Regions from separate parts of the Exiguobacterium sp. PHA03 genome, predicted to be linked through region 1. Evidence: riboswitches for the same ligand, from Rfam matches in the RefSeq annotation. Region 1 holds a riboswitch; each other region holds the start of a gene.

Region 1 (4,215 bases):
GCTGCGAAGCCAGCGTGTTGACCGATGAACGTACCGATCGGAACACCGAGGACGTTCGCGAGTGTAAAACCACCAAAAATGAACGAAACGGCGACACCGCGCTTCGCGACAGGTACGCCATCGCTTGCGACGACCATTGCGAGCGAGATCAAGACACCGGTCAGGATGGCAGTCAGGATGCGGGTTGCGAGCAATACTTCGTAACTTGGAGCAAAACTACTGGCAAGGTTCAGTAAGACCCAAACGAGTAACAGACGTAGGATCAGGCGACGCCGTTCCAGGTGACCGGTCAGCGACATTACAATTGGTGTACCAATCGCAAAGGAAATGGCAAATGCCGAGACGAGCGTACCGGCTGTTGCGATCGTGATATTAAGAGCTGAGGAGATTTCAGCGAGGATCCCGACGATGACGAATTCGCTTGTTCCGAGAACGAACGTCAGGAGCGACAACGTGGCGATCAACAGCCAATCGCGTCGACTTAAACGAGTAGTAGGTGACATGGATGATTCCTCAATTCTGGCGCTTGCGCGCGAAACTATGAGTAACAGGATAGCATGAAACGATTTCGTCGGGTATCGCAAAGCGAGAATTCGGGAAAAGAACCATTATTCGAAATAGCGTGAGAATTTCCAGGCTTGCTGTTTTTTGCGTATACTACAGATGAAGACTACTGACAAAGGAGTGGAAACGATGCAAGCGACAGTGACATGGAACAAACAGATGGGGTTTAGTGGACAGACGGAATCAGGGCATCATCTTGCGATGGATGCAGCACCGGAGAACGGTGGCGAAAATCAAGCACCACGACCGACTGAACTGCTACTACATGCCGTTGCCGGCTGTACTGGAATCGACATCGTCTCGATTTTAGAGAAGATGCGCTTGACGATTACTCATTTCGAAATGGATATCGAAGGGGAACGGGCAGAGGATCATCCGCGGCGTTTTACGTCGATCTCGATTCATTACCGGCTTGAAGGTGATCTCCCAGAAGATAAGGTCCGTCGCGCCATCTCGTTATCAAAAGATAAATATTGTTCGGTCTCGCAATCCTTGAACGCTGAGATTTCCGTCTATTATTCCATCAATGGTGTCCGGAGCGAGGATCCTTTGTGAAGAAAGTAGCACTGATCGGTTGCCTGTTGCTTGCAGGGTGTGCGCAGGAGACGACGGAACCAACGAAACCATCACAACCAGCAACGAAGCAACCGACGGAGGCGAAGAAATCAAAGCCTGAGCCGACAAAGGAAGCACAACAACAAGCACGATTAAAGCAACAACTTGAAGCGATGTCGACGTCAGAAAAGATCGATCAATTGCTCTATATCGGAGTTGCCGGCACGGAACTTTCAGCAGCTGACCGGAAATTGTTGCAGACGCATGCGATCGGTGGGGTCTTACTGCTTGGTGGGAATATTACGTCAGAAGATCAACTCTTGACGTTCACGCGTGCCATTCAAGAAACGAACCAAAAACCGTATGCCTTCGTCGGGGTTGATGAAGAGGGCGGACGGGTCAGCCGGGTACCGGATCAACGATTACGTCTCCCGACTAGTCAACGGATGGCGCAAGGTGCAGATGCTGCAAAAATGGAAGATGTCGGACGTACGCTCGGTCACCTGTCACGATTTTATGGGTTCAACATGGACTTCGCACCGGTCCTTGACGTCAATAGCAATCCGAACAATCCAATCATCGGCGACCGTGCGTTAAGTGCTGATCCAAAGACCGTCGCGACTCTCGGTACGGCCCTGATGCATGGGATGCAAGAGACGGGAACGATTCCGGTCGTCAAACATTTTCCCGGTCACGGCAATACGAGTGTCGATTCCCATGTCGGTTTGCCGAAAGTGACAGCATCAAAGGAAGAACTGAAGCGAACGGAACTGTTACCGTTCCAAGAAGCGATTCAAGAGGGCGCCGAGATGGTGATGGTCGCCCATATTCTCTATCCCGCGTATGACGATCAAAATCCATCTTCGCTCTCGAAGCCGATCTTGACTGACCTCTTGCGTCAACAACTCGGATTCAAGGGTGTCATCATCACGGATGACCTTGTCATGGGGGCGATCACGAAACGATATGGTCTCGCGGAAGCGGCACGCCAGGCACTTGTCAATGGAGCAGATATGGCGATGTTTTCGGAAGCAGGTGCCTATCCGAAGGTCCACACCGAAGTGATGCAAGCCGTTAAAGAAAAAACGTTGTCGTCAGAGATGCTCGATGCTAAAGTGATGCGGATCCTGAAGCTGAAGCAGACCTATGCCGACAGCCAGAAGCAACAGCGACCGACGAAATCGGAGCTTGTTCAGCAAGTGGAAGCGCTCAACTAGGACTAGCGAAGCAAAGCGACTCATGCTAGACTAATGGGGCAAGCCAATTAAACACGAAAAGGCACTAGGGGAGTCTCGCAGCAGACTGAGACGGAAGTATCCGGACCCTTTGAACCTGATCTAGTTCGTACTAGCGGAGGGAAGTGGCTCGAAACCTTAGATATCCTTAGCGCTTCAGCGCATTTTCGGACCACTCCCTTCAACATCGGGAGTGGTCCTTTTTCGTATGGAAAGGAAGAACATGATGCGTCTACATCTGATTTCGACGGGATCCATCAATCCACGCGATGGAGTGGAAACCTTTCAATCGCTTCAACCATATACGGATCAGCTTCATCTTCGAGAACCAAATTTGTCGGCAACAGAATTGTTAGATCTGATTGACGCGCTCCTTGCAAAAGGGTATTCGTCTGATCAATTAACCGTTCACGACCGGGTCGACGTCGCCCATGTCGCTGGCATCGGTGTGCAATTGACGCGACGTTCCTTACGTGTCTGCGATGTTCGGCGACACTTTCCGAATCTCATCATCGGGAAATCCGTCCACTCTCTGGCAGAAGCACTTGCAGCGGAAGCGGAAGGAGCCGACCGACTGCTTTACGGTCATATTTATCCGACAGCGTCGAAACCAAACGTGCCACCGCGAGGGATCGATGCCTTGAAGCAAGTTGTCACTTTCACGACGAAACCAGTCATCGCAATCGGCGGGATCACTCCTGATCGCATTCCTGAGATCGCAGCGACCGGTGCAAGCGGAATCGCCGTCTTATCCGGTATTCTCGGTCAAGCGGACCCGCATGCTGCCATTCAGCGTTATCAGGGGGTACGGGTATGACGGATCACATCATCATCGGTGGTGGAGTCATCGGTTTGACGCTTGCTTACAGTCTCGCTTGTCAGAACGAATCCGTTCTTGTCCTTGATCGCGGAACATGCGGACAAGGGACGAGTCGGGCGGCTGCCGGGATGCTTGCGACGGACATCGAGCTGAGAGAAGAATTGCATACGCTTGCCGCGCGAAGTCGCCGTCTGTATCCGTTACTTGCGCGACGCCTCACGCGCGAGACCGGGATCGATTGTGGCTACCGGGAACAACCATTTTTATTGAAACAAAATGGGCAAGAATACTTATTTCCATCGGTCGGTCAAATCGACCCGCGACGACTAACGACTGCATTGATGCATGTCTTACGAAATCGTGGGGTACCAATCGAAGAACAGGTGGACGTCACGCGAATCGAGGAGAGTAATGATTTCATTAGGGTTGAGTCGAACACGGGAACGTGGACGGGACGAACGGTGACGGTTGCTGCCGGACGCGGGTCCCAAGCCTTGCTCGATACAGTTGGCATTTCGATTGCGACATATGGGGTCAAAGGGGAGTGTCTCGCAGTCCGTCTCGCGGGTCAGCCGTTACGCTCGATCCTGTTTGATGACGCCGTCTACCTCGTACCGAAAGCGGACGGACGGATATTGATCGGTGCGACCGAACTACCGCACGACGAGACGATCGGTGTTAGTGTCGCAGGAGTCACGTCACTGCTTCAAGCAGCAGAGCGTCTCTATCCACCGATCCGTGATGCTGTCATCGAAGAAGTCTGGTCAGGCGTACGACCACAAACAGAGTTCGGCTTGCCATATATCGGAGTCGCCGATTCATCCCGTCGGATCTTTATAGCGACGGGGCATCATCGGCATGGCATATTACTCGCACCGGCGACAGCGGAAGTCTTGGCAAACACATTACGGTTGATCCTAAAGGAGGAAGTCCGATGAATATTACGATTAACGGCAACGACCACACCATTGAACAGATTGAGACGATTGAGGACATGCTCACGCAACTTGGCTTAGGGGAAAAACTCGTCATCGTCGAACA
Region 2 (4,215 bases), 380 kb from region 1:
CCGTCAAAAGCAATCCGTCCTTGCTCCATGACGAGGACACGATCCGCATACCGGGCGACGAGCTCCATATCATGCGTCGCCATGACGAGTGTCGTACCGTTCTGTTGTTCCATCTGTAACTGTTCCATTAAGCGTCGTGTCGTCAATCCATCTTGTCCGAAGGTCGGTTCATCGAGCAACAATAAGTCTTTCGTTTGTCCGAGCATCGTTGCGACGCTGAGCCGTCGTTGTTGCCCCGTACTAAGAGCAAGTGGTGACTGCTGTTTGACAGATGTCAGTTCCAGCCGTTCGAGCAACGCCGCGCGCTTAACGTTCGTCGCTGCCCGGTGGCTCCAGTCGATTTCCGCTTCGACCGTCAGCTTAAGAAACTGCAGATCCGGTTGTTGAAAGACATAGCCAACGTGCTCATAAAAGCGACGCCGGGAGTAACGATGAACCGGACGTCCCTGGAGCTGATACGTTCCACGATTGGGAAGCAACCGCCCGAGTGTCGCAAGCAATGTACTTTTCCCGGATCCATTTGCCCCAAGCAGCATCACCCATTCTCCTGTCTGCAGGGAAAATGTCGCATCGGTCAGCGGATATGGTGCTTTCGTCGATAATGCAGAGACGTGTAATAAAGAGCGACCAGCTGTAGCGACGGGGGAAGGCACATGAAGTCGCGCCGCTTGCGGTCCATCTATGGGTAATGTCTCTAACGTATACGGATACAAAGAGGGAACGGCAATACCTTTCGTTTGAAGCTCTTTGTAATCCTGGGGGAACAGATCCCGTGGATCTGCTGTCGCAGTAATCGATCCGTCCTCAAGCAAGACGACCTGGTCGACGTACGACAAACAGACATCGAGTTGGTGTTCGATCAAGACGATCGTTAAATCGTGTTCTTTTTGAATCCGAAAAATCAACGCCATCAGCTCATGTTGTCCGATTGGATCAATCTGAGCCGTTGGTTCATCGAGTAATAAGATCGTCGGCTCAAGTGCTAGGACCGCTGCGAGCGCGAGACGCTGTTTCATTCCACCGGATAGACTCGCGATCGGTGTCGAGAAGGGGAGGGGGAGACCGACGAGTGCGAGTAAGCGTTCAATTCGTTCATCCATCTCCACGCGCGGAATCGAGCGATTTTCTAAACTAAAAGCGATTTCGCGTCCGATCGTCTCCATGCAGAACTGTTCTTCTGGATTTTGAAACAAGATTCCGACCGAACCGGACCGGGTAACGGTACCAGTCTGTTCGACTTCAATCGTTTCCGGTGTCAGTCCGGCAAGGGCATGAAGTAATGTCGTCTTGCCACTACCACTTCGTCCGAGCAGAAGGGTCGTCCCTTGCTCAATCGTCAGCGATACATGATTGAGCACCGATTTCATCTGACCGGGATAGCGGATGCTGAGGTCGTCGACAGTAATCATGCGATTTCTCGTTTCGCACGTCCTGCCGCAAACCCGTTCAAGACACCAGTCGCAACAAGGCGACGGACGAGAATGGCTGCAAGCAAGCCACCGAGTAATGCGCCGCTGATCAATTGTAAGCCAGTTGTCGCAAGCAACGTCGTCGTTGTGTAGTAACCGAATCCGTTCGCGATTAGACTATAAACGATGCTACCAATCGCGGCTCCGACACCCGATAACATCAAGGTCCATGTGTCATAACGACGGTAACGCGTCATCGCGAAGACGAGTTCCGCACCAAGTCCTTGGCAGACTCCGATCAGAAGAGCGGATAAACCAAAATGACTACCTGTGAACAGTTCGACGGCTGCCGCGACGACTTCCGCAATTAAAGCGGCACCTGGCTTTTGAATGATTGCTGCGACGAGCGGACTCGCAATGATCCAGATGCCAAACATCCAGTTGGCACCGACAGGACCGAAGATCGCTGAGATCGGCAACCAGAGTGTTGACCAACCAAGATAGATGACGCCGCAAGCGACGGCGAGCATCATCATGACCATGATTTCTTTCATTTTCCAGTGTTGCATTAGATACGTCCTCCTTTGAATGGGGGAGACGCCAAAAAGACCGCCCTCCGTAAAAAAGAGAGCGGTCCTCAGAAAAACTGCGCGCAGCAGGAGTCATTGGATGTGATCGCTCCACTTTCCTACGCTAGTATGAACTAGATCAGGTTCGAAGGGTCCGAAGTGAATCGTCTCAGCCAATTGGGCTCCCCTAGTGGATATGGTAATAGGTGATACGCTGTTCACTTTAGGCAATCCAGCGTCTGTTGTCAAGACACAAAAAAACGATACGCCGCAAAGGGCGTATCGTTAAACGACTTATTTATTGTCTTCGTTCTCTTCAGCTGTTTCTTCTGAAGACGCTTCTGTTGCTTCCGCTTCGTTGTCTTCGCCAGCTTCTGCTTGTGCCTCTGCTTCCTCGATTTCTTCAAGATCCTGCTCGAGTGTCGATTCGACGACAGCTGCGACTTGAATATCGCCTTCTGTAACGATGCGGAAATCTTTTTGTTCTGGAAGATCGGCTACAGAAATCGAATCGCCGATTTCGAGGTTCGTGACGTCGACTTCGACGTTCTCTGGTAATTTATCTGGTGTAGCGGCGACTGTTACTTTAAAGAGTGTTTGTGATAGGAAACCACCAACTTTTGCACCGGCTGCTTCGCCAACAAGTACAACGTCTGCTTCGACTTCTGTTTCTTCATCCATTTTCACGGCGATGAATTCAACGTGATCGACTGTTGGTGTGAAGACATCCATATCACGGCGATTGATCAAGACGTTAATATTTTTACCGTCGAGTTTGAGTGAAATCAAGACGTTTTCACCGTTTTCTCGGACGATTTTAAGCAATTCTTTTTCTTCAAATGCGATTGGTGTACTTTCCACTTTGTAACCATACACGACGCCAAGAGCTTTTCCTTCATGACGCAATTGTTTACGGAGTGAGCGTGGACGTACCTCGCGTTTTTCGGCTGTTAAATTAACTGACATGTTCATTTCCCCCTTGAATTTGGTATAGCCCTCAAAAGGTAATGAATGTAGGAGCAGGACGAATCCTGAACAATATGAATCATGCTAAGACAATCGGTTTCAGACTCTCATGAATCTGACGCTTTCGTGACTTTGCATTTCTCTCCCAGGTCATTACGCTGATATTGAGAAACATGTGTGAGTAAGTCACCGGTTTGATGCGGTGCTAATGAGTTTATACCCCTATGTTTTAAATCCATAAACCTCTTTTTTTATCTTTTTGAAGTCGAAAGACCTCCAAACCGCTTGAAATCAGGGGTTAAGAGGTCTTTCGTTTTTTTCATTCTTTATGATGATTCGTTGATTTTCACGAACTAAAACACGAACGAGGCGTTCAATTTGCCGCATCGTCGTCTGTCCCATCGTCGAAATTTGCAGCCACTGATTGTAAACGAGATAGTCGCTTTCGTACTGGACGTGATACCCCTGAATGCGCAGAGCGTCGCCTAAAGCGGTTGCGGACGGATGAACGATCGTCAGTATTCCCGGCGCTTGTGCTTCTTGTTGTGCGAGGAGTTGGAATCCAGTTGCGCGGACGGCTTGTTCGAGATAGGTCATCTTGATTGCTGCTTGATTAAGATCGAGGGCATCAAGCGCTGCCTGACAGGCAAGCAACAGGTTCGACGAGCCGGAAAAGGCAACCCCTTCCGCATAGAGTCCTAAATCCAGATAACGGGGAATACAGAGAGAAGGTAGGACGCGATCTGCGTGACCAATGAACGCAAGACCCGGTAAACCACCAATCGCTTTCCCGGAAACAGTCGTGACGAATTTGCAACCAGCGTATGAGAAACGTCCGGTTCCAACAGCGCTGATCGCATCGACGACGAGTGCGGTTCGTTGATCTAACAGCACTTTTACTGCATCAAGATCATAGAGAACACCCGTTGACGTCTCACAATGCGTCAACCAGATCCAGTTGTATGCCGTTTGCCTCAATTGATGAGCGAGTTGCTTCAAGTCGATCGGGTGACCGGGGGGAAGCGTATGGACATCAAAGGACTTGCCGGCACGTGACGCGTGATCAATCAAGCGTTGACCGAACTCGCCGCCGTTCAGGATCAATCCATGTCCAGTGAGTTGTTGCGCGACAATATCATTGGCGAGCGTACCGCTGCCGACGGCCATCGAGACATGTGGCAAATCCAGCAACTGACACATTCGGCCACGTAAATCTTGATCGAGCTGCCGCATCGAGGCCGTCCGATGTGGACGCGGTGCTTGTTGCGCCG
Region 3 (4,215 bases), on a different contig from region 1:
CATCATCCGGTGGTCTGTTCATCCATCCAACGGTTGGGGCTGTCACGCAAGGCTATGGCTCAGCAGGTGGAGAAAACGGTTATACGTTCCATAACGGGATCGACTTTGGTGGTCCGGTTGGAACTCCAATCGTTGCAGCTGCAACAGGAACAGTCATTACAGCATCAGGTGGTGGTCCTTACGGAAACCACATCATGATTGCTCACCAATTAAACGGTAAAACGTACACAACATTGTATGCTCATATGAGCGCACTCAATGCTCACGCAGGTCAACGCGTCAGTCAAGGTGAACAAATCGGTTTACGTGGAAGTACTGGGAATTCAACTGGTCCACACTTACACTTTGAAATCCACGTCGGTGGATACAGCTATAGTGCAACTGGTCCAGCTAGCTCAGTGAACCCAATGACGATGTTTTAAACAGTAAAGAATCGTTGCTTATGCAGCGGTTCTTTTTTTGCGATTTTCAAAAAATAAATGATTATATTACAAAAAAACGTTTTCATTTGAAATGTAAATGAAATTTTTTTGAAACGATTAGGGTGCTATAATCTATTTCAGATATGAGAGAAACTTGAATACTATAATAAAATATGAAAAACATAAGTGAGGAAAACGATATATGCTAAAAAAACTAATTTCTACCATTGTTTTAGGAGCATTACTTATAACAGGAACACAACCAATTGCAGCAGCAACGATCAAAGAAAAAAAGGCTGAAAATGCCGCAGAACAACGTAAATTAGAAAAAGCAATTAAAAAACAAGAGTCGAAAATTTCGAAAGAACAACGTCAAATCAATCGAATCGATGCAGCGATCAACGAAAAGATTTTTCAGATTTCCGAAAAAAATAAACAAATCGAGAAATTGAATTTGCGAATCGATGAATTAAAAGCAGACATCGTTCGCTACGAAGAGATGTTGAAAAAACAAGAAGAACTACTCGGTGATCGTCTACGTGTCTTCCAAGAAAACGATGGAAACTCAATCAAATGGGAAGAAGTCATTTTTGGATCGAAGGATTTAGGTGATTTATTTAGTCGTGTCATGGCAGGGAAAAAAATCGCGGAGCAAGATGATAAAATGATTTCGGATTACATCGCAACCCAACAAAAGCTAGCGGAAGCAAAACAAGCGCTCGTTGAAAAAAAGGCGGAGCAGGTTGAAGAGAAGAAAACATTAATCGAACAAAAAAAAGCGTTGAAAGTTCAAATGAAAGAACGCAGTGCTACGCTTAAAAAATTACGAAAAGGTAAGACGAAGTTTACGACAGAACTTCTAGACGCGAAAGAACTACAAGCCACACTTGAAGCTCAAGAACGTGCGATTGCGGCAGCGAAGGCAGCAGCTAAAGCAGCGGCTGAAAGAGCAGCAGCCGAGAAAGCAGCAGCTGAAAAAGCCGCTAAAGCGAATGCTCAAGCAGCAAAACAAGCAGGTAAGAGTTCAGAATCACCTACTTCAGTTGCCCCACCCGTTGTTTCGAGCGGTGGGAAATTCGTTCGTCCATCTTCTGGTGGCGTATCACAAGGGTTTGGACCAGCAAGCGGTGCGAACGGCTATACGTTCCATAATGGTGTCGATTTCAGTGGTTCGGTCGGCTCACCAATCGTCGCAGCAGCAGCTGGAACGGTCATTACAGCTTCAGGTGGTGGGCCTTATGGAAATCACGTCATGATTTCTCACTTCCTTGACGGGAAAGTCTATACGACAGTCTACGCTCATATGAGTTCATTATCTGTTCATGCAGGACAAACAGTTTCTCAAGGTCAGCAAGTTGGAACACTTGGTAGTACTGGGAATTCAACAGGACCACACTTGCATTTCGAACTACATGTCGGAGGCTATCAGTACAGTGCCTCTTCTCCTCTGAATGCAGTTAATCCATTAGCATACCTATAATTCAAAACGAGCTTCGGCTCGTTTTTTTCTTGCCGCTATGCTACAGTTAAGGCGAAATGAATACTTGAGCAACTAGGGGAGCTGGAGGAATCCGGCTGAGAGGAAAACCAATCTGTTTTCGACCCTATTACCTGAACTGGATAATACCAGCGTAGGAAAGTTGAGCCGAACGAATACCGAAATGGTTGGATAACGATTTCGTATAGCGTCGACTGCTTTTTTACAGCGGTCGACGCTTTTTTTTGTCGGTAACAACTCCCTTACATTGCTCGATGGAAAGGTGAGAAAAATATGAAACATGTATTGACGATTGCGGGATCTGACTCCGGTGGTGGAGCTGGAATTCAGGCAGATTTAAAGACATTTTCGGCATTGGGCGTTTATGGGATGAGTGTTTTGACGGCGGTAACGGCTCAAAATACACTGGGCGTTCAAGCAGTAGAAGAGTTATCATCGGAAATCGTTGATGCCCAATTAGCTTCAATCTTTTCAGATATTCGTGTGGATGCTATCAAAATCGGTATGGTCTCGAATGCACAAACGATTCACGTCATTGCAACACATCTTCGCAAACAGACAGTTCCGATCATACTAGACCCTGTCATGGTCGCAAAAGGCGGGCATGCCCTATTGCGGACGGAGGCAGAGGAAGCACTAATCGCGGAGTTACTGCCACTTGCGACACTCGTCACACCAAATTTACCGGAAGCAGAGCGCTTAACAGGGCAGTCAGTTACTAATCTAGAGGAGATGCGACTGGCGATGCATCAGTTGGCTATGAAGACTGGAGCCGTCTTGCTAAAAGGTGGACATCTACCGGGAGCTGCCACGGATTTATTATGGGACGGGCAAGAGGAATACCGTTTCACATCAGATCGGTTAGATAATCAACATACTCATGGAACAGGCTGTACCTTATCTGCAGCGATTGCGGCACGGATGGCACTTGGAGAAGCTTTACCGGACAGTGTACGTCAGGCCAAGAAGTATGTTACAGAGGCGATTCGTCATGGATTTGCTCTCGGACAAGGGATTGGACCGACACATCATTTTCATTCACTTTGGAGGGATACACATGTTTACGACCATTCTTAAACACAAACCACTCATTCATCATTTGACGAACACAGTCACGATCAATGATTGCGCCAATGTCACACTCGCCGTTGGCGCATCTCCAGTCATGGCGGAGGATATTCGCGAAGTGGAAGAGATGGTTCGACTTGCGCAAGCTCTTGTCTTGAACATTGGAACAATTGATGCAGACATGCAAGCAGCTCAACGACTCGCCGCAAGCGAAGCGAGACGCTTGAACGTTCCGATCATCCTTGATCCAGTTGGAGCGGGAGCTACATCATTGCGTACGTCCTTTTCAAAAGAATTGAGTAGACTCGGATGTACGGTCGTTAAAGGAAATGCTTCAGAAATCAAGACATTGCTTGGGGAGAATGGACGAACAAAAGGAGTCGATGCTGCTAGTGATGAGATCATGGATCGAGAAATCATTCGTGCATTCGCTCGTAAACAAAAGTCCGTCATTGTCGTCACAGGTCCAATCGACTACATCACGGATGGCATGCGCGAAGTGGAACTACAAGTAGGTACGCCGCGTCTCGGAGACGTCACAGGTACGGGGTGTATGACAGCTTCTTTGATTGCGAGTTTTCTTGGTGCAGGATATTCTGCGTTTGAGGCAGCAGTCCACGGAACATTTATCATGGGAAAAGCAGGAGGACAGGCAGCATCAGAAAAAGGTCTAGGTAATTTCAAACGAGAGTTGTTCAATGCAATCAGTCTGATGACGGAGCAAGATTTGATGGAGGTGGTAGAACATGTCAATTGATTATTCCATTTATGCGGTGACAGATCGTCGATATCATCCGGGAGTTGCAATCGAAACGGTCGTTGAAGAAGCGATTTTAGGTGGTGCAACGATTATACAATTACGGGAAAAAACAGCGCAGGGAAAGGAATTCTTCGAACAGGCAGTCCGGTTAAAGAGATTGACGGATCGTCATGATGTTCCTTTGATTATCAATGACCGAATTGATATTGCGTTACTTGTCGGAGCTGGTTTGCATATCGGACAAGAAGATATTCCTCTAACCGCAGCGCGCCGTCTCTTACCGAACACTGTGATCGGCGTATCGGTAGCAACCGTCGCGCAAGCGATTGAAGCAGAACGAGATGGAGCATCTTATTTAGGTGTAGGTTCTCTATTTGCGACGTCATCGAAAGCAGACGCCGACTCGATGTCACACACGATGCTTCAAGCGATTCGCGAAGCCGTGCGCTTACCTTTAATCGGCATTG
Region 4 (4,215 bases), 230 kb from region 1:
GCGACCGAGGCAAATCTTCGTTTGCTCACCGCCGCTCAACTGATGGAAAGGGCGAGTGAGTAACGGACGTAAATGTAATCCGTTCACCATGCGCTCGATCTTCGAGTCGAGTAGATAGCCATCTTTTTGTTCGAATGCATTTGTCGCTTCCGCATATCGAACGAGTAGTGCATCCAGATCATCTGGCGCTGTCGCCATCAAAAGCTCCAACTGTTGCATCCGAGAACGGATTGCGAGGATCTCTTCAAACGCCGTCCAAAGGACGTCGAGTCCGGTCATTGTCTCGGCATAAGTGGGAAGTTGTTCCAAGTAGCCAATCGTCAAACCGTTCTTTTGATAGATGACGCCACCGTCCGGTTGGTCAAGGCGAGCAAGTAAGCGGAGTAATGTCGTTTTACCACTCCCGTTTCGTCCAATCAGACCGACACGATCGTGTTCGTTTAAGAAGAGGGAAACGTCCGTTAAAATCGTTTCGCCTCCGAATTGTTTTGTCAGATGTTGAATGTCGCAAATCATCATAATAAGTTGATCCTTTCGCGCGCATTAAAAAAAGGGAGAGCGCAAATAGCACTCTCCCTAGTGTGTGAAAGATGCGCTTTGCTGTATTTTTCAATCATGAAGTTCTAAAAAAGGGCAGACGGGTGCCTTAGAACGCCATTCCATGAAAAATCGCGCGCAACAGATACAATTGTTCCATTAACCAATGTTTGCACGCAGCAAAGTCCATCATTTCACACCACCTTTCGTTTCAGATACAACCAGTTTACCATTATCTTGTTAATTGAGGAAGTCTGAATTATTTGAACACACCAGCAATCGAACTGAAGAAGTCACTCAGACCATCAAATAATTTAGCGAAGAATCCTTTTGTCTCCTCGGACGTTGCAAACGCATGGATGTCTTGACCAGCATTTTTCAGTCCACTCTCGATTTGCCCCCAGTTGATGTTCGCTTGCTCCATTTGATTGAATAGATTCGTCAACCGATCCATCTGTGCATCAGACAGTTGGATGTTGTTGTTTTGAATGACTTGGACGATCAGGTTTTCGATCTCGACTTTTGTTTCCGGTTTTTGATTCGCGATTTCGGCCTTGATCTCATTCATCAAATCAGCGACTTTATCTGTCCCGACTGTCTTCCCGACGTCTGATGTGACCGATAATTCTTGCTGTGCTAAATCTTTCCGTTCGTCACTCAGCTTGATTCCGGTCTCAGCCGAAGTTTGATCATAGGCTTTCATGATTCCTGTCAGTGCCGATGTTCCAGTCACTTTATAAGGAGAAGTGATCGTGATGTCGGCATCTTTGACACCTGCCGTGACGAGAGCGTTCAAATACATATCCTTCGTCACCCACGTGATGTTTTCCGTCGCAACGGAAAGTCCGTCACCTTTTTCCGTCAATTCGATCTTAGCGGATGAATACATGTTGCCGCCCTTTTGTGACTGGGGGATGTTTTTCCCGAGGTATTTTTCTTCGTCTGCAGAGGTTGCGATGATCGGTGTGATACCTTCCGGTGCATTGAGACGTGAAAGCACCCAAGCCTTATCTTTTGCGCCGAGTGACTCACCGAGAGTGACGATCGTCTTATCGACGACCTGCTCGGCGGATGCGGCTGTCGGAAGTAATAAAGCAGAAGCAATAACGGCTGACGCCATGATTTTTGTTGGTGTATGCATAATGAAATCCTCCAATTGTAAGTAACAGAATGAATTATAGTATCAGGTACTAAAATTAGTGTACGAGAACGAAAGAAGTTCGGAATCGGTCTGTAGATGGAGACGATATCCGCCTTCTGACACTCCATAGTATAGCGAAAAGAGGACAACTTGACTTCCACTTTCAGCATGCTATAGTGGATTTGAATCGAATAATGACCACTAGGGGAGTCGGTAGGCCGACTGAGACGAACGAAGACGTTCGGACCCTTTGAACCTGATTAAGTTCGTACTTACGGAGGGAAGTGGCGTCAAGTCTTGTTCTTCTTGCGCCATGCCCGTGTGTTTCGGGGTGGTGTTTTTTTCGTTTCATAAAAACGAGGAGGATGAGATCATGACATTCACACAAGAAATCAAACAAGCAGCACAAGCGTATTGGGACAGTAGTTTTACGCACCCATTCGTTCAAGGAATCGGCGAGGGAACGTTACCGCTCTCGAAATTTCGACATTATGTCATGCAGGATGCGTATTACTTAAAACACTTTGCGAAGATTCAAGCGAAGGCAGCGTCAAAAGCAGATGACTTTGCGACGATCGCGACACTTGCCGAGCACGCGACTTCGACATATGGGGCAGAACTGAGCTTGCATCAATCATTTTTCGAGCCGCTCGGTATCACGGAAGCAGACCTTGAAGCATTTGAACCGGCACCAACGGCATATGCTTACGTCTCACACATGCATCATGCGAGTGAAGGGACGCTTGGTGAGACGATTGCTGCCATCTTGCCATGTTACTGGTTGTATTATGAAGTTGGACAACAATTATTGACGTGTACACCGGATGAAAAAATCTATCAGCAATGGATTGACACATATAGTTCGGAATGGTTCGAAAAGGTCGTCTTTGAACAGATTGCGCGGCTTGATGCGTTGGCGGAACAAGCAAGCCCGACTGAACGAGAGCGGATGAAACGGCATTTCGTGACGAGCTGTTATTATGAGTTGCTGTTTTGGCATATGGGATGGACGGAAGAGACGTTTACGTCGATTTACGAGACGATTCCAGCTCGCCCGGTATCTTCTTAAACCAGTAGATGGTAGAATTAGGAATACCATCTAGTGAAAGTAGGGATTGGAATGGAAATCATAGTCATCGCACTCGTGATCCTCGCGGCATATGTCGTGCAACAGGTGCTCGGAAAAGTGAAAGTTAGATTTGTTGGGTACATCATTCCCATATTGATGGCGGTGTACGGCACATATGCTACGATTCAGAATTTTCAGGTGTTGCTTCAGTTTGGTTTTACAACGGGGAGAACTATCGCAACTGTCCTGGTCGTCGTCCTCTATGCTTCGTTGACTTATTCACTTCATCGTGTCTACGAGCGTGCGAAAGCAGAAACTGAATCTTCATATCAATTATTAAAAGACCGAGGCATCCTTTAAAGGAGTCTCGGTCTTTTGGTGTATCATGTTCTCATTTTTTCCAATTTTTAAAGCCGTCACCGAATTCGAGATGCAGTTGATCGGTAAAGATACCGTTCTGAAAGACCGGCACATCAACTGGTAAGGTGCCTTGCGGTTTGAGCGTTCCGAAGATGGCTCGAATACCGGCAGGAAGATTTGGTCCCGCTGATTTCAGATTGCCTGCTTCGGAGTCCGGTCCGTTCGGATCCCCTTTAAAACCATAGACGAGGACGTGTGCCGGTGCGTCCGGTTGAACGGCGACATCGTATGGATTGCGGAGGCTAAGCAAGACGGATGGTATATCTGTTTGTTTCGCATACCGGAAGATTGAAGCCGGAATCGCTTGTTCTGGTGCAGTAGGCAGTAGTTTGGCACTCGTATTGACGTTTGAACCGACGATGATGTAATCTGCTGCATCGAGTTGTGCCCGTAGTGTCGGGTTTTGGTCGAGCGGTAGCGTAGTAGCCGAGTAATTCGCTGTCGTTACGTGCCAGTTCCGGTTCTTAGACAGGGAAGCAATCGTCTTTTTCATACTGTCCGTTTGATCCGTCGCAGGGGCAATCACAAGAACATTTGCATTTTTTTTCGGCTTGAAGGGTAACGTCCGTTGATCATTTTTCACGAGTGTGACCGCGGCTTCCGTCATCGCGCGTTCTTTTACTTTATGTTCGGGACTACCGACGATTTGGTTCGCTTGCGCGAGTTTATCTGCTAAGGATGTCGTATCCGTCGTGCCATTCCATATTCCGCGTTCTGCCTTCAGCGTCAGGATCCGCTCGACCGATTGATCAATCCGTTCCTCTGACAGACGTCCGTCTTTGACTGCCGCAATCACGTCCTTGAAAATCTGGTCGAGTTTTGTGACATCCTGCTCGGAACGAAGAATCGTTGGCATGAGCGCGATGTCGACACCGGCGTCAAATGTTTTCAGAACGGCTTCTGATTCCGTAAAATTGTCGGCGATCGCCTGCATATTCAATGCATCCGTGATGACGATGCCGTCGTAGCCGAGTTTTTCGCGCAGTACGCCCGTGATGACGTCATCCGACAATGTCGCAGGTAAAGGGAAAGTGCCGTTTTTTGACGT

What was found. A riboswitch is a leader RNA that binds a small molecule or an ion and turns the genes downstream of it on or off. The one in region 1 is predicted to bind thiamine pyrophosphate.
Region 2: another riboswitch for thiamine pyrophosphate. It lies ahead of Q7C19_RS04735 (ECF transporter S component); the one in region 1 lies ahead of Q7C19_RS02610 (thiamine phosphate synthase).
Region 3: another riboswitch for thiamine pyrophosphate. It lies ahead of thiD (bifunctional hydroxymethylpyrimidine kinase/phosphomethylpyrimidine kinase); the one in region 1 lies ahead of Q7C19_RS02610 (thiamine phosphate synthase).
Region 4: another riboswitch for thiamine pyrophosphate. It lies ahead of tenA (thiaminase II); the one in region 1 lies ahead of Q7C19_RS02610 (thiamine phosphate synthase).

What each region holds. Positions count from the first base shown of each region.
Region 1 covers NZ_JAUTYQ010000001.1:508,169-512,383, forward strand. Annotated here, with positions in the region: gene Q7C19_RS02595 (MFS transporter) at 1-503, opposite strand, end outside; gene Q7C19_RS02600 (OsmC family protein) at 694-1,119, shown strand; gene nagZ (beta-N-acetylhexosaminidase) at 1,116-2,336, shown strand; TPP riboswitch at 2,393-2,495, shown strand; gene Q7C19_RS02610 (thiamine phosphate synthase) at 2,578-3,171, shown strand; gene Q7C19_RS02615 (FAD-dependent oxidoreductase) at 3,168-4,112, shown strand; gene thiS (sulfur carrier protein ThiS) at 4,109-4,215, shown strand, end outside.
Region 2 covers NZ_JAUTYQ010000001.1:888,960-893,174, reverse strand. Annotated here, with positions in the region: gene Q7C19_RS04740 (ABC transporter ATP-binding protein) at 1-1,409, opposite strand, end outside; gene Q7C19_RS04735 (ECF transporter S component) at 1,406-1,978, opposite strand; TPP riboswitch at 2,078-2,177, opposite strand; gene Q7C19_RS04730 (50S ribosomal protein L25/general stress protein Ctc) at 2,273-2,944, opposite strand; gene Q7C19_RS04725 (GNAT family N-acetyltransferase) at 3,236-4,215, opposite strand, start outside.
Region 3 covers NZ_JAUTYQ010000004.1:117,992-122,206, reverse strand. Annotated here, with positions in the region: gene Q7C19_RS14430 (murein hydrolase activator EnvC family protein) at 1-422, shown strand, start outside; gene Q7C19_RS14425 (murein hydrolase activator EnvC family protein) at 625-1,902, shown strand; TPP riboswitch at 1,967-2,077, shown strand; gene thiD (bifunctional hydroxymethylpyrimidine kinase/phosphomethylpyrimidine kinase) at 2,194-2,997, shown strand; gene thiM (hydroxyethylthiazole kinase) at 2,978-3,745, shown strand; gene thiE (thiamine phosphate synthase) at 3,735-4,215, shown strand, end outside.
Region 4 covers NZ_JAUTYQ010000001.1:275,947-280,161, forward strand. Annotated here, with positions in the region: gene abc-f (ribosomal protection-like ABC-F family protein) at 1-519, opposite strand, end outside; gene Q7C19_RS01420 (DUF1002 domain-containing protein) at 797-1,678, opposite strand; TPP riboswitch at 1,872-1,978, shown strand; gene tenA (thiaminase II) at 2,052-2,747, shown strand; gene Q7C19_RS01430 (hypothetical protein) at 2,799-3,107, shown strand; gene Q7C19_RS01435 (glycoside hydrolase family 3 protein) at 3,139-4,215, opposite strand, start outside.